DNA from 2 places in the Mycobacterium venezuelense genome. Region 1 is predicted to be linked to the other one. Evidence: riboswitches for the same ligand, from Rfam matches in the RefSeq annotation. Region 1 holds a riboswitch; the other holds the start of a gene.

Region 1 (7,797 bases):
ATGCTGTACCTGTACTACGGCTCCAAGGAGGAGTTGTTCGGAGCCTGCCTGAACCGTGAGCTGACCCGGTTCGTCGACGTGGTGCGCGGCCAGATCGACTTCACCCAGAGCCCGAAGGACCTGCTGCGCAACGCGGTGCGGTCATTTTTGACCTACATCGACACCAACCGCGCCTCCTGGATGGTGCTCTACACCCAGGCCACGAGTTCGCAGGCGTTCGCTCACACCGTGCGGGAGGGCCGCGAGCGCATCATCGACCTGGTGGCAAGGCTGTTGAGCACGGGTACCCGTAATCCTCAGCCCGACAGCGACTTCGAGATGATGGCCGTCGCACTGGTCGGTGCGGGTGAGGCCATCGCGACCCGGGTCAGCACTGGCGACGCCGACGTCAACGAAGCCGCCGAGTTGATGATCAACCTGTTCTGGCGCGGTTTGAAGGGCACGCCGTCCGACGCGAACCCGGACCGCGCTGCGGGCTAGCCCGTATCGCCGAGCGTGCGCTCAGATCGTAGAATTCGCCAGTTCGCCGATCTGTGTGCACGCTCGGTCATCTCAGACCGCCTGTCCCTCAACCAAACTGAACGGTGACGCTGTCGGCACCACGCGGGTCAGCCGGAACCCGGCCTGCTCGTAGAGCTTGCGATAGTCGGCCTCGGTACGCTCGCGGGCCGCGATGCCGATGAGCATCTCCATATCGGTCCACTTGCCGATGAACTCCCGGTCGTGGTCGGGGATGACGCCCTCGATGAGCAGCAGCGTGGTGCCTGGCACTGCGGCGGCGCGCACGTTGCGCAAGATCGTCAGCGCCTGCTCGTCGGGCCAGTCGTGAATGATGTTCTTCATGAGGTAGGCGTCGGCGCCCTCGGGCACGCGTTCGAAGAACGACCCGGGGAGCACGTGCACCCGATCCGCGGTGCCGTACCTGCCGAGCAACGCCGGGGCGCCCTCGACGACCTGCGGCAGGTCGTAGAGCAGACCATTGGCTGATGGCGTCGCTTCGAGGATGGCCGACAGCAGCCGGCCGTGCCCGCCGCCGACATCGGCGATCGTGGCGAAGCGGCTGAAATCGTAGGCGGCGACCACCGGGGAGATTGCCAATTCCGAGATGCTCGTCATGGCATCGTTGAAGATCGCACCGAGTTCGGGCTCGGAACCGATGTAGTCGAAGGCATCCTTGCCACGCAGCTTTGGGATGATGGCCTCGCCGGTGCGTACGGCGTCGCCGAGATGGCTCCAGTGCTCGCGATGCTGCGGTGAACCCACGAACCGGGCCATTCCCGCGATCGACACCGGAGCGTCCTTGCGCAGGCTGTCGGCGAGCGCGTTGAGCGCATAGCGTCCGTCGCGCGTGCGGCGGAACACCCCTTCGCTGACCAGTGCCCGCATGAGCCGGTCCAGCGCGTCGGCATTGGCGTCGACCCGGCGGGCCAGCTCATCCGGCTTCAGGGGACCGTCGGCGAGCGCATCGGCGACGCCGAGCTCTGCTGCGACGGTGATGCCCTGCGCCACCCAGGCGGAGAGGATCAACTCAAGCATCACCGCGGGCGGTGGGGCTGTTCGCTGGTAGAGCCTGCGCAGGTGATGGCGGACGCGTTCGGCGGCGCGGACCAGGCCGACGGGAGGCACCTTGGCGGTAGTCACCGGATGAATGTAGGGCAGCGCGCGTGTCTTGGCGGCCGGACGGAAAAGTTGCCAGGGGTGCTGCGCAACGCCTTAATGAAAACGATTATCATTAAGGCGTGTTGATGCCCTCAGTTCCCACGCGCGCCGTCGAGGCGCCTACCCGATCCGGCGCGCTGGTATGGTCCGGACGAGCCAGTCGTACCCAACTTGGTTGGGTCAGGGAATCCGGTGAGAATCCGGAACTGACGCGCAGCGGTATGGAGGACAGGCGGAGCAACGGCCACTGGTCCCTCGACGGGGCCGGGAAGGCGCTCCGCCTGGATGATTCCGAGTCCGAAGACCTGCTGGCTCGGGCCTTGTCGCCGGGCTGCGGCGTGAGGTCCGCCCATCGGACGGACTCCGCGGTCGGGTCCCGGATCGAAAGGTCTCGTCGTGTCTGAATGCACGCGCACCATATCTGTTCTCCTGCTTGCCATATCGTTGCTGGCCGGTTGTGGCTCCTCGGCAGGCAAGTCCACTGTCGCATCCGGCGGCGAACCCGTTGGCTATCCCGTCACGGTGGAGAACTGCGGGCGCTCGGTGACGGTGAAAGCGCCACCGCGACGCGCGGTATCGATCAACCAGCCGGCAACCGAGCTGTTGTTGACGCTCGGACTGGCCGATCGCATGGTCGGCAGCGCATCGTGGAGCGACGAGGTCCGCCCCGAGCTGGCCGCCGAGAATGCCAAAGTACCGGTACTGAGCCGCGATTTCCCGTCGTTCGAACGTGTACTGAAGGAGAAGCCCGACTTCGTGTACGCAACGTTCGACTGGTCGTTCACCGACGAAGGGGTCGCTCCGCGGGACCGGTTCGAGAGTCTCAGCGTACCCACCTACCAATCCTCGAGCGAATGCGGTGGGCAGGACGCCGCCCAGCAGCGTGCGCTCACGCTCGACGACATGTATGCAGAGATCGCCGATGTGTCAAAGATATTCGGCGTCGAGGAGCGGGGCGATCAGCTGATCTCGTCGCTGCGCGCGCGAAAGGCCACCGCGGCCGACGGACTCAAGGCCGACGGCGTCTCGATGATGTGGTGGTATGCGGGCACCAAGACTCCGTACATCGCGGGCTGCTGCGGTGCTCCGGGAATCATCACCACCGAACTGGGCGCCCGCAACGCATTCGCCGATAATCGTCAACTGTGGCCCGAGATCTCATGGGAGGCCATTTTGGAACGCGACCCCGACGTGCTCGTCCTCGCCGATCTGACCCGTGGTGACGACGGGGACAGCGCGGCCGCCAAAATCCGCTTCCTGGAATCTGATCCGGCCGCCAAGCGTCTGAAAGCCGTGCGGGAACGCCGGTGGATCGTGTTGCCGGGCACCGCGATGGACCCGTCACTGCGCAATGTCGACGCGATCGAGACAGTCGCGTCCGGCCTGCGCACCCTCGGGGTGGTGGGTAAATGAGCGGCGCCGAATCTCTTCTGGCCTCGTGGGACCGGCAGCAGGCGGCCTATATCGCCGATCGCGAAGGTCGATTCCGGATCATGGTCGAGTTACTGGAACTCGCATGCGGCGACACCCCGGTGGTCGTCGACCTGGCCTGTGGGCCAGGCTCATTGACAAGGCGGGTGCTCGATGCGCTGCCGAACGCCAGGGTTGTGGCCGTCGACCATGACCCGTTGTTGCTCGACATCGCGACCCGCGCGTTGCGGCCGGTCTACGGTGACCGGCTCACGGTCCTCGATGCCGATCTCGACGACGAGGGCTGGCCGGTGCTCGTCGCCGACGCGCTCGGTGGTCGTGCGCCCGATGCCTTCGTGTCCACGACGGCGTTGCACTGGCTCATGCCCGATGCCCTGTTACGGGTCTACTCGGCCGCCGCCGCGTTGCTCGGCACTGGCGGAATCCTGCTCAACGGCGACCATTTCCGCTTCGACCGCCGGTCACCGACGCTCGGCCGGCTCGCGGTCGCGCATGACGAAGCGACTCAGGAGCGTGCGCACCGGGACGGTGCACCGAGTTGGGACACGTGGTGGCAGGCGGCTCGGGCCCAGCCGGGCGCTGCCGCGCTAGCGGCGGTCCGCGACGAACGCTTCGCCGAACGCCCCGCCCCACCGGCCACCGCCGTCGACTTCCACGTGGCGGCTCTCGTACAGGCCGGGTTCACCGAGGCGGGAACGGTGTGGCAACTGCTCGACGACTATGTCGTGCTCGGCGTGAAGTGAGCGCCCCGCCGGCGGTGCGTAACCCCGGGATGTTGTTGCTCGTGCCGATCGCTGTCGGCGGGCTGACGCTCTCGATCATGGCCGCAATCCTGATCGGGCCCGCCGACCTCGGTGTGCGTGATGTATACGCCGTTATCGCACAACATCTTTGGAACCACGGTGCCGAGGTGGCACCGATCGATGACGGGATCGTGTGGGAGTTGCGGCTGCCACGTGCGCTGCTGGCCGCGATCTGTGGTGCCGGCTTGGCCATCTGCGGGGCGGTTCTGCAATCGATGATGCGCAACCCGCTCGCCGACCCCTTCATGCTCGGCATCTCATCCGGCGCCTCGACCGGAGCCGTGCTGGTGGTGATCACCGGCATCGGCGGTGCGCTCAGCCTGTCTGCCGGCGCATTCGCCGGGGCGTTGACGGCGTTCGTCCTGGTGCTCATCCTCGCGGCCGCGGCGGGCGGCGGGCAGGATCGCGTCGTCCTGGCCGGAGTCGCGGGCACTCAACTCTTTTCGGCGATCACCTCGTTCATCGTGTTCTCGTCCGCCGATGCCCAGCAGACCAGGGGTGTGTTGTTCTGGTTGCTCGGCTCGCTCGGCGGTGCCAATTGGGACCAGGTTGCGCTGTGCGGTGCGGTGTGCGCACTGGGCCTCGTGATCTGCTGGACGCAGTCGGACGCCTTGGACGCGTTCGCGTTCGGGCACGACGCGGCGGCCTCACTCGGGGTCGCGGTCATGCGGGTGCGGGTCCTGCTCTTGGTCACGACGGCGCTGCTGACCGCGGTCCTGGTCAGTGCGGCCGGTGCCATCGGGTTCGTCGGGCTCGTGTTGCCGCACGCGGCGCGGATCATCGTCGGTCCCGCGCATCGCAGGCTACTCGTGGTCACGGCACTGACCGGCGCGATCTTCCTGGTCTGGGTCGACACCGCGGCACGTACCGTGTTCGCCCCTCAGGAACTGCCGGTCGGCGTGGTGACCGCGCTGGTCGGTGTGCCGATCTTCGTGCTGATACTCGCGCGCAGGAAGCGGCCCCGATGACTGGTGAGCAGCAGGCAGGCCCCATCGTGGCCGACGCCGTCAGCTGGTCGGCCGGCGGGCGGCTCGTCATCGGCGGAGTGTCGTTGGCGGTGGGGGAAAGTGAGACGCTCGGCCTGCTCGGGCCGAACGGGTCGGGTAAGTCGTCGTTGCTGCGCCTGCTTGCCGGGCTGCGGCGGCCAAGCGGCGGCGCGGTGCTTCTCGACGGCCGGTCGCTTGCCGGTCACCGTCGCCGGACGGTCGCGCAGCGCATCGCCGTCGTCGAACAGCAGGTCAGCACCGACATGAACCTGACCGTCGAGCAGATCGTGCGGCTGGGCAGAATCCCGCACCGCGGCGTATGGTCCGGCGACGCCGAGGCCGATGAACGCGCGGTCGAGCGTGCGCTCGCTCACACCGGCACGGCGCATATGCGCAACCGGGATTGGCGCACGCTGTCGGGCGGGGAACAACAGCGCGTGCAGATCGCGCGGGCGCTCGCTCAGGAGCCGCGCGAGCTGTTGCTCGATGAGCCCACCAATCACCTGGATATCCGGCACCAGTTCGAGCTGCTTGCGCTGGTCCGCGATCTGCCGGTGACCGCCGTCGTCACCCTGCACGACCTGACCCTCGCCGCGTTGTTCTGCGATCGGCTGGTCGTGCTCGCAGAGGGGCGTGTCGCCGCGGCGGGAGCACCCGCCGATGTCCTCACACCTGCGCTGATCTCGGCTGTTTACGGGGTCGACGCGCGCGTCATCGCCGACGGGGCGGGTGCAGGCCGGCCGTCGGTTCACCTCCTGCCGCCGGGGCCGTGAGGTCGCCGCCTGGCAAATCCGGTGTCTTCGGCGCCGCCTAAAGTAGGACGGATGAAGACGAGTCTGGTCCAGCCGGTGGGTTCCGGCGGGGTGCTGTGGTTGCATGCAGCACGCTGACGTGGGCCGGCCGTCGTTGGAACGGCTCTACGAGCTGAACCGGACCGTGGCGGACTCGAGGTCCATCCGCCTGCTGGTGACCAACAACTTGGCCGGCTACCTGACACTGATGGAGCGCCATCTCGATCGCGGCACCAAGCTCACCGAGACCGAGCTGGTGGTTCGGCTGGAGCGCGACCTGGCCGCGATGGGATCCGACAACGAACAGTCGGGCCTGCAGCTGATCAAGTACTGGGCCAGCCAGGGGTGGCTGCACCGGATCACCGAGCAGGCCGGTGACGGTGAACGCAATGTCTGCTACCTGACCTATGAAGCCAGGGCAGTGCTCGATTTCGCGCGACGGATGAGACGTGAGGACACCATCGCGACCGGCGGTTCGATCGCCGGGGTGGCGGCCGGTTTGCGGCGCGTCGCGGGCCAGGTCAGCAACGATCCCGAGCGGATTCGCGCCGACATCGAGCAGGAGATCGAGAAGCTCCAGGCCGAACTCGACGCGATCGACGACGGCAGACGGCCCGAGCCCAACCCACTCGACGTCGAGGATGAGGCACGCGCCATCGCGCTGCAGATGGAGCAGATCATCTCCGACATCGGGCAGTACGGGAGCATGCTCAACCGCATCACCACGCGGTTGCTCGATTCCTCGGCGGATACCGATCTGGGCTACCGGGAGCGGCAGCGTCAGCTGTTCGATGACTACGAATCGCTGTTCGCGTCGCGCGAGAGCGCGTCATACACCGCGTTCACGCGCATGGTCCAGGATCCCGAACAGCGGGCCGCGCTGGTGGCCGACATCGAAATGGTGACCAGCCAACTGCCCCATCTCGATCCAGGGCTGCGGGAGGTGATGACCGGGTTCTTCACGCTCGTGTCGGCTCAGACCGCCGAGGTGGGCCGGACCAGGCAGCGGTGTGCGCGACGCATCAAACGCTTCGTGGCATCGGGCACGCTCGAGGAGAGCCGCGGCGTGACCCGCCAGCTCAACGATGCACTGGCCAGTGCACACGAACTGCTCAAGGTCTCACTCGCGGACAGCCGCGTCGGCCTGGAGGTGCCGCTCGCGCGTGCCGACTTCAACTCGATCGGCGCGGTGGCGTTCAAGATTCGCGACGCGGTTCCGCCGACCCCGGCCGAACCCTCGGACGGCGAGGTGAACCTGGCGGCCTTCGCGGCTCTGGCCGCCCAGGTGGATGCCACCGAGTTGGCCGACCTTGTCAACGCCGCCGTCGAGCGTGGTCCGCTGCCGCTGCCCGAGGCGATCGGCATGCTCGACTCGGCCTACCTCGGCCACGTCATCGTGCTGTGGTCCTGGGCCATCAAACAACCGCACGACGACGGTGTCGAGACGGTACGGGTGCGGTTCCAATCGCTGGAGGGTGCCGACCGTGAAATCGAAGTGCCGCAACTGGTTTTCACCGAACCGATCCCTATTGTCAGCGAGAGTTTGTTATGAGTGACACGTCCATTGACTTCGATGCGCTGCCCAGCATCGACGCCGTCGAGCGGTCCACGCCCGAACGGCGCGCGCCGCGTTTCGACGGCGACGCGAGTGAGCTGCCGGACCGGGCATGCTGGGCGCTGCAGCACCTGCTGTCGCGTCGCTACATCCGCAAGGACAACCACGCCGAACTGTGGTCGTGGGTCACGCGATACCGGACCGAACTGACGGTGCGACTGTCCGAGCTCGATCTTCGCCTGTGCATCGCCGACGACCACGACATCGCGTACGTCGAGCAAGCTGAATACGAATCGCAGTGGCGCCGTAAGCTTTTGCGACGAGAAACACTGAACACCTACGATTCCATCCTGGCGTTGCACCTGGCCAAACTGATGCGGGCCGCGGCCCGCGACGAGGATGTTCTGATCAGCCGCGAGGAGATCCACGAGCTCTTCGCCGGGGTCAACAACGACACCGACCGCGATGCCGCGTCGTTCGACAAGCGCATCGACAACGCGATCGAGCGATTGACCGACATCGAGATCCTGGTCCGCAATCGCGAAGACGAGGGCAGCTTCACGGTCAGCCCG
Region 2 (7,797 bases), on a different contig from region 1:
GCCAGGCTCGGCGCGCTCCATGCTGCGGTCACGTGTTCATTTAAGCTGGCATTTCGTGACCCCAGCCGATAGCGACGCAGCGTCCGAATCCCAGGCCGACCTTCCCGAGCAGTTCCGGATCCGTCAGGCCAAGCGGGAGCGCTTGCTCGCCGAGGGGCGTGACCCGTATCCGGTGAAGGTCGACCGTACGCACACCCTCGCCGAGTTGCGCACCGCTTACCCCGACCTGCCCGCCGACACCCAGACCGGGCAGATCGTCGGCGTCTCGGGCCGCGTGGTGTTTGCCCGGAATTCCGGCAAGTTGTGTTTCGCGACGCTGCAGGAGGGCGACGGCACGCAACTGCAGGCCATGATCAGCCTGGCGCAGGTCGGTCAGGAGTCGCTCGACGCGTGGAAGAGTGACGTCGACCTCGGCGACATCGTGTTCGTCCACGGCGAAGTGATCAGCTCAAAGCGCGGCGAGCTTTCGGTTCTTGCCGATTCCTGGCAGATGGCGGCCAAGGCATTGCGGCCACTTCCGGTTGCTCACAAAGAAATGAGCGAAGAGGCTCGCGTGCGCCAGCGTTACGTCGATCTCATCGTGCGGCCCGAGGCGCGCACCATCGCGCGGCAGCGGGTCGCGGTGGTTCGGGCCGTGCGGTCGGCTCTCGAGCGCCGTGGCTTCCTCGAGGTCGAAACGCCCATGCTGCAGACCCTCGCCGGCGGGGCGGCCGCGCGGCCGTTCATCACTCATTCCAACGCGCTCGACGTCGATCTGTATCTGCGCATCGCTCCGGAACTGTTCCTCAAACGTTGTCTCGTCGGCGGTTTTGAGAAGGTTTTCGAGTTAAATCGCAACTTTCGTAACGAAGGTGTCGATTCAACTCACTCGCCGGAATTTGCGATGTTGGAGACATATCAGGCCTACGGTGACTACAACGATTCCGCGATCGTGACGCGCGAGCTTATTCAGGAGGTCGCCGACGACGCGATCGGCACCCGCGAGGTGCCATTGCCGGATGGCACGATCTACGACCTTGACGGTGAATGGGCGACGCTCGAAATGTATCCGTCACTCTCGGAAGCGCTTGGGGACGAGATCACACCCGACACTCCGGCTGAAGACTTGTGGCGGATTGCCGATGGCCTCGAGCTCGAGATTCCCCGCGACCGTGGCTTCGGTCACGGAAAATTGGTCGAGGAACTATGGGAACACACGGTCGGGGAAAAGTTGTGGGCTCCTACGTTCGTCCGCGACTTCCCAGTCGAGACCACTCCGCTGACCCGTGCTCACCGCAGCATTAGTGGGGTTACGGAGAAGTGGGATCTCTACATCCGCCGCTTCGAACTCGCCACCGGATACTCCGAACTGATCGATCCGGTAATCCAGCGGGAACGGTTCGAAGCCCAGGCGCGCGCCGCGGCGGCCGGAGATGACGAAGCAATGGTTCTCGACGACGATTTCCTCGCCGCATTGGAGTACGCCATGCCGCCGACGACCGGAACCGGAATGGGTATCGATCGGTTGTTGATGGCTCTGACCGGCTTGTCAATTCGAGAGACGGTTTTGTTCCCGATTGTTCGACGCCAGAGCAACTGAACTGCCTCGATACGCGCGTTGTTGAAATAGTGCGCGTCTCTGTGGCACATTGGGGCCGGGGTGCGGGATACTCTTAAGTAGTCACCAATGCGCAAGCAGAAGGGTTCGGTGCGGGGTAATGGCGAAAAAAGTGACCGTCACGTTGGTTGACGATTTTGATGGTGAAGCCACCGCCGACGAGACGGTCGAATTCGGGCTCGACGGTGTGAGCTACGAGATCGACCTTTCCTCCAAGAATGCCGCGAAGCTTCGCAACGATCTCAAGCAGTGGGTCGAGGCCGGCCGACGGGTCGGCGGTCGCAGGCGCGGGCGGGCGGCCGGTGCCCCGGGACGCGGACGCGGCGCGATCGATCGCGAGCAGAGCGCGGCGATCCGGGAATGGGCGCGGCGCAACGGGCACAATGTGTCGACCCGCGGCCGCATCCCCGCAGACGTGATCGATGCGTTCCACGCGGCAACATAATCGATGGTTGCCAGCACGCCGGACCGGGTCAGCTGACCGGTCCGGCGTTTCGCTAGCGGCGAACCCCACCCGCGCCTTTTCCGGAAACGAATCGCCTACCGGCGACGTTGCTCATCTGCAGCACCGGGTTGTCTAGCGAGAACGGACCGCCAACCTCCGCACCCGGAGCCGCCGCCCATTAGAGTGGACGGCAGGTATTACGCGCGAAGTGCCGCGTGTCAGTACCGCTACGTGATGGAAGCAGGTAACCACCGATGTTTGAGAGATTCACCGACCGTGCCCGCAGGGTCGTCGTCCTGGCTCAAGAAGAGGCCCGGATGCTCAACCACAACTACATCGGCACCGAGCACATCCTTTTGGGACTTATTCATGAGGGCGAGGGCGTAGCGGCCAAGTCGCTGGAGTCGCTGGGCATCTCGCTGGAAGGCGTGCGCAGCCAGGTCGAGGAGATCATCGGCCAGGGCCAGCAGGCGCCGTCGGGCCACATCCCGTTCACGCCGCGCGCCAAGAAGGTGCTGGAGCTGAGCCTGCGCGAGGCGCTGCAGCTCGGCCACAACTACATCGGCACCGAGCACATTCTGCTCGGCCTGATCCGTGAGGGTGAGGGCGTCGCCGCACAGGTGCTGGTCAAGCTGGGCGCCGAGCTGACGCGCGTGCGCCAGCAGGTCATCCAGCTGCTGTCCGGGTACCAGGGCAAGGAAGCCGCCGAAGCAGGCACGGGTGGCCGTGGCGGGGAATCCGGTAATCCTTCCACCTCGCTCGTGCTCGACCAGTTCGGCCGCAACCTGACCGCGGCCGCGATGGAGGGCAAGCTCGATCCGGTCATCGGCCGCGAGAAGGAAATCGAGCGGGTCATGCAGGTGCTCAGCCGCCGCACCAAGAACAACCCGGTGCTGATCGGCGAGCCCGGTGTCGGCAAGACCGCCGTCGTCGAGGGCCTGGCTCAGGCCATCGTGCACGGCGAGGTCCCCGAGACGCTCAAGGACAAGCAGCTCTACACCCTGGACCTCGGTTCTTTGGTCGCAGGCAGCCGCTACCGCGGTGACTTCGAGGAACGCCTCAAGAAGGTGCTCAAGGAGATCAACACCCGCGGCGACATCATCCTGTTCATCGACGAGCTGCACACGCTCGTCGGCGCGGGTGCCGCCGAGGGCGCGATCGACGCCGCCAGCATCCTCAAGCCGAAGCTGGCCCGCGGCGAGCTGCAGACGATCGGTGCCACCACGCTCGACGAGTACCGCAAGTACATCGAGAAGGACGCCGCGCTGGAGCGCCGGTTCCAGCCGGTCCAGGTCGGCGAGCCGACGGTCGAGCACACCATCGAGATCCTCAAGGGTCTGCGTGACCGCTACGAGGCGCACCACCGCGTCTCGATCACCGACTCCGCGATGGTCGCGGCGGCCACCCTGGCCGACCGCTACATCAACGACCGGTTCCTGCCCGACAAGGCCATCGACCTGATCGACGAGGCCGGCGCCCGCATGCGGATCCGCCGCATGACCGCACCGCCAGACCTGCGCGAGTTCGACGAGAAGATCGCCGACGCGCGGCGTGAGAAGGAGTCCGCGATCGACGCGCAGGACTTCGAGAAGGCCGCGAGCCTGCGCGACCGCGAAAAGCAGTTGGTCGCGCAGCGCGCCGAGCGGGAGAAGCAGTGGCGTTCGGGTGATCTCGACGTGGTCGCCGAAGTCGACGACGAGCAGATTGCCGAGGTGCTCGGCAACTGGACCGGCATCCCGGTGTTCAAGCTGACCGAGGAGGAGACGACTCGGCTGCTGCGCATGGAGGAGGAGCTGCACAAGCGGATCATCGGCCAGGAGGATGCCGTCAAGGCCGTCTCCAAGGCCATCCGCCGCACCCGTGCCGGCCTGAAGGACCCCAAGCGCCCGTCCGGTTCGTTCATCTTCGCCGGCCCGTCCGGTGTCGGTAAGACCGAGCTGTCCAAGGCGCTGGCCAACTTCCTGTTCGGCGACGACGACGCGCTCATCCAGATCGACATGGGCGAGTTCCACGACCGCTTCACCGCATCGCGGCTGTTCGGTGCCCCTCCCGGCTACGTCGGCTACGAAGAGGGCGGCCAGCTCACCGAGAAGGTGCGCCGCAAGCCGTTCAGCGTCGTGCTGTTCGACGAGATCGAGAAGGCCCACCAGGAGATCTACAACAGCCTGTTGCAGGTCCTCGAGGATGGTCGCCTGACCGACGGTCAGGGTCGCACGGTCGACTTCAAGAACACCGTGTTGATCTTCACCTCCAACCTGGGTACCTCCGACATCTCCAAGGCTGTCGGGCTCGGCTTCTCCCAGGGCGGCGGCGAGAACAACTACGAGCGGATGAAGCAGAAGGTCAACGACGAGCTGAAGAAGCACTTCCGCCCGGAGTTCCTGAACCGTATCGACGACATCATCGTCTTCCACCAGCTGACGCAGGACGAGATCATCAAGATGGTCGACCTGATGATCGGCCGGGTCGGAAACCAGCTCAAGACCAAGGACATGGCCATGGAGCTGACCGACAAGGCGAAGGCGTTGCTGGCCAAGCGTGGGTTCGATCCGGTGCTGGGGGCCCGCCCGCTGCGCCGGACCATTCAGCGCGAGATCGAAGACCAGCTGTCGGAGAAGATCCTCTTCGAGGAGGTCGGCCCGGGCCAGCTGGTGACGGTCGACGTCGAAGGCTGGGACGGCGAAGGCCCCGGCGAGGACGCGAAGTTCACGTTCGTGGGTGGGCCCAAGCGTGCCGAGCCGGCCGAGCCGGATCTCGCGGGCGCGAGCGCGGCCGGTTCGCCGGGCGCCGCATCCAGCGAGTAGGCAGTTGATTCACAAAAGACCCCCGACTTCCGTCGGGGGTCTTTTGTGTGGCTTACGATGCTTGTTGTAATCGACAGGCGAAGGAATCTGGTGAAAGTCCAGAACGGTCGCGCCACTGTCACAGTCAGACCCTGTGCCTGTCACTCTTCGGACTGGGACGCGAAATCCCAGAAAGGACCAGCTGATGACTTCACCGACACGTCAGAGCGTCGCTCCCGCACTCGACCTCTCGGCAACCAAGGCCGCATTGTGGCTGTCACTGACCGCATTCCTGGCGTTGGTGTTGCTGTACTTCGTCGGGCTTGATCAGGGCGCGACCTCGGTGTTCGGCAACAACACCTACGTGCACGAGTTCGTGCACGATGCCCGCCACCTGCTTGGCTTCCCCTGCCACTGACGGCAGACGAGACCCAAGCACAATGGAAAAGCGCATAATCGGGCGCGGTCTTCTGGCCGGCGCCCTCGGTGGCCTGCTCGCATTCATCTTCGCCCGCATCTTCGTCGAACCCGTGATCGACCGCGCGATCGCGTTCGAGGAGACCGGCGGCGATGCCCACTCCCATGCCCACGACCACGGCGCGGCGGCGGGCGGCGCCCACGAGCACGGGGTCGAACTGATCAGCCGCGGTGTGCAGGCCAACATCGGGCTCGGCTTCGGCGTGATCGCATTCGCCGTGGCCATGGGCGCGTTGTTCGCCGTCGCGTACTGCGTCGCCTATGGCCGCGTCGGGGCGATCTCTCCGCGGGTGTTGTCGGTGCTGCTGGCGGGCGGGATGTTCGTGTCCCTGTACGTCGTGCCGTCGCTGAAGTATCCGGCCAATCCTCCCGCGGTCAGCCTCGACGAGACCATCCAGCAGCGCACGCTGCTGTACCTGCTGATGGTCGTCGTATCGGCGGCGTTGTTGGTGGCCGCGGTCTACCTCGGCAGGCAGCTCGTGGCCCGGTTCGGCACCTGGAACGCGACGTTGCTAGCTGCCGGTGGCTACGTGGCGGCCATCGCGGTCGTCATGCTGGTTCTGCCGACCATCGACGAGACGCCGGGTGCGTTCCCTGCCGACGATCTGTACGAGTTCCGGCTGTACTCGCTGCTGACGCAACTCGTCATGTGGGCGACGATCGGGCTGGTGTTCGCACCGCTTGCGGCTCGGCTGCTCGGTGAGGCCCCGAGCCGGCGACAGGCGGACGTCGCGGCGTGAGTGAGGTCGTCCGGCTGTCACTCGTGGCGCATGCCATGACAGATGCCATGGCAGCCGGACGGTTTCCCACCGATGAACCGTTGAACCCGGTCGGGCACCGGCAGGCCGACGCGTCGATCGATCTGGGCCGCACCGACAACGTGTTCTGCGGACCCGAGAAACGCACCAGGCAGACCGCTGAACTGCTGGGCCTGCAAGCCGAGGTCGAACCCAAGCTCGCCGACCTGGATTGCGGTCGCTGGCGCGGCGGGGTGCTCAGCGGGGTGTTGCCCGCCGACCTCGCGATCTGGCTGACCGATCCCACCCGCGCACCGCATGGCGGTGAATCCGTCGTCCAATTGGTCGACCGGGTGCGCGGTTGGTTGGACACCCTGCCCGCAATGCGGGGCCGGATCGTTGCAGTGACTCATCCGGCGGTGATCCGCGCCGCGATCCTCGTTGCGCTAGACGCACCGCCGAAATCGTTCTGGCGCATCGACATCGCCCCCGTCAGCCGCACCGTGCTGCACTTCCGCGGCCACGCCTGGACATTGCGCAGCAACTAGCCGAGCACTTACCCGACCGGGGCGAGCGCGAATGCGCGCTTTGCGATCGACAGCAGCCACCCCGCCGCGGTGGGACTGCGGAACTGCGGCCAGTTCAATTGGAAACTCACGACCCACGGCTGCCCGGTGTGATCGACCGCGTACCAACTGAATGTCAGATCGCCGGGCAGATTTCCGCCTTTGGCGCCGATGTAATGCCACTTCGCCGGATCCAGATCGATACCGGGCAGCGCCGAGAGGATCTGCTTGACGGGCGCTGCCTCACCGACCGCCGACTTCTGCAGGGCCGCGTGCACGCGGCAGATGTCGGCCGCGCTGCCGAACCACTCCAGGCCATCGTTGGAGGCCGGGGTATGGGTGCGGTTCGGATCTGGTTGATAGGGGCGGGAATTGGTCTGCTTGAAGAGCCGAACCCGGTCTTCTGGCGAAGCGTTCTTCCATTGCTCGCGCAGGTTCGGCTCACCCCAGCCGACCGAGAACACCTCGTGCATCGTCGGGAACGGCGTCATGCTGGCCGGGTCGTGATGACCCGCGGTGACCAGGGCACGTTCCACCGCGCCGGTGCCCATCCGCGCGATCAGCAGATCGGTGGCCATGTTGTCGCTGGCCGAGATCATCTGCTGCGCCGCGGTCCGGACGGTGATCTGGGCGCCCGGCGGCAGCTTGTCCAGCCCCGCCGAGCCGAGCGCCTTGCCGTCCTTGGTGATGGTCAGCTTGTCGTCCCAGCTCAGCGTCTTGGCCTTGATCGCGTCCGAGACCGCAAGCAGCACATATAGTTTGAAGATCGAAGCCAACGGCAGCGACAGATCGGTGTTGGTGCCGGCGACCGTCTCGCACTTGCCGTCGGTCACCTTCGACACCTGATACGAGTACTTGGCGCCGGTCTTGGCGATCTCTTCGTCGATATCGGACCACTTGTCGATGGTCGGATGCACGGTGTTGATCTCGAAGCGGTCCACCATGCCGAGATCGTCGGTGCGCAGCTCGATGTCCTGGGCCACGTTGTACGACGTGAGTACGTGCAGCGTGGCCTGGCCTGCGCCGATGTCGACCGAGGTGACCCGGAACGGGCGATCCCACCAGATGGAATCCATCTTCGTGCCGACCTCGTCGACCGCCTCCGGGGCAGCCAGGGTGCGCACCCCGATCGGCCCGATGGGCCAGTCGGAGTTCAGCATGTCCATGGTCTGCTTGGCCCGTAAGCCGGGAG

The links. A riboswitch is a leader RNA that binds a small molecule or an ion and turns the genes downstream of it on or off. The one in region 1 is predicted to bind cobalamin.
Region 2: it holds a riboswitch for cobalamin, as region 1 does, so the genes downstream of both, ACRCUN_RS24010 (CbtA family protein) here and ACRCUN_RS26980 (ABC transporter substrate-binding protein) in region 1, are expected to answer to the same signal.

The regions. Positions count from the first base shown of each region.
Region 1 covers NZ_JBONDW010000020.1:12,929-20,725, reverse strand. Annotated here, with positions in the region: gene ACRCUN_RS26990 (TetR/AcrR family transcriptional regulator) at 1-480, shown strand, start outside; gene ACRCUN_RS26985 (methyltransferase) at 553-1,641, opposite strand; cobalamin riboswitch at 1,800-1,986, shown strand; gene ACRCUN_RS26980 (ABC transporter substrate-binding protein) at 2,056-3,072, shown strand; gene ACRCUN_RS26975 (class I SAM-dependent methyltransferase) at 3,069-3,833, shown strand; gene ACRCUN_RS26970 (FecCD family ABC transporter permease) at 3,863-4,861, shown strand; gene ACRCUN_RS26965 (ABC transporter ATP-binding protein) at 4,858-5,652, shown strand; gene ACRCUN_RS26960 (DUF3375 domain-containing protein) at 5,756-7,222, shown strand; gene ACRCUN_RS26955 (DUF4194 domain-containing protein) at 7,219-7,797, shown strand, end outside.
Region 2 covers NZ_JBONDW010000016.1:66,809-74,605, reverse strand. Annotated here, with positions in the region: gene ACRCUN_RS24035 (alanine racemase) at 1-32, opposite strand, end outside; gene lysS (lysine--tRNA ligase) at 20-1,579, shown strand; gene lsr2 (histone-like nucleoid-structuring protein Lsr2) at 1,698-2,042, shown strand; gene clpC1 (ATP-dependent protease ATP-binding subunit ClpC) at 2,297-4,846, shown strand; cobalamin riboswitch at 4,884-5,074, shown strand; gene ACRCUN_RS24015 (CbtB domain-containing protein) at 5,031-5,243, shown strand; gene ACRCUN_RS24010 (CbtA family protein) at 5,266-6,042, shown strand; gene ACRCUN_RS24005 (histidine phosphatase family protein) at 6,039-6,587, shown strand; gene ACRCUN_RS24000 (serine hydrolase) at 6,596-7,797, opposite strand, start outside.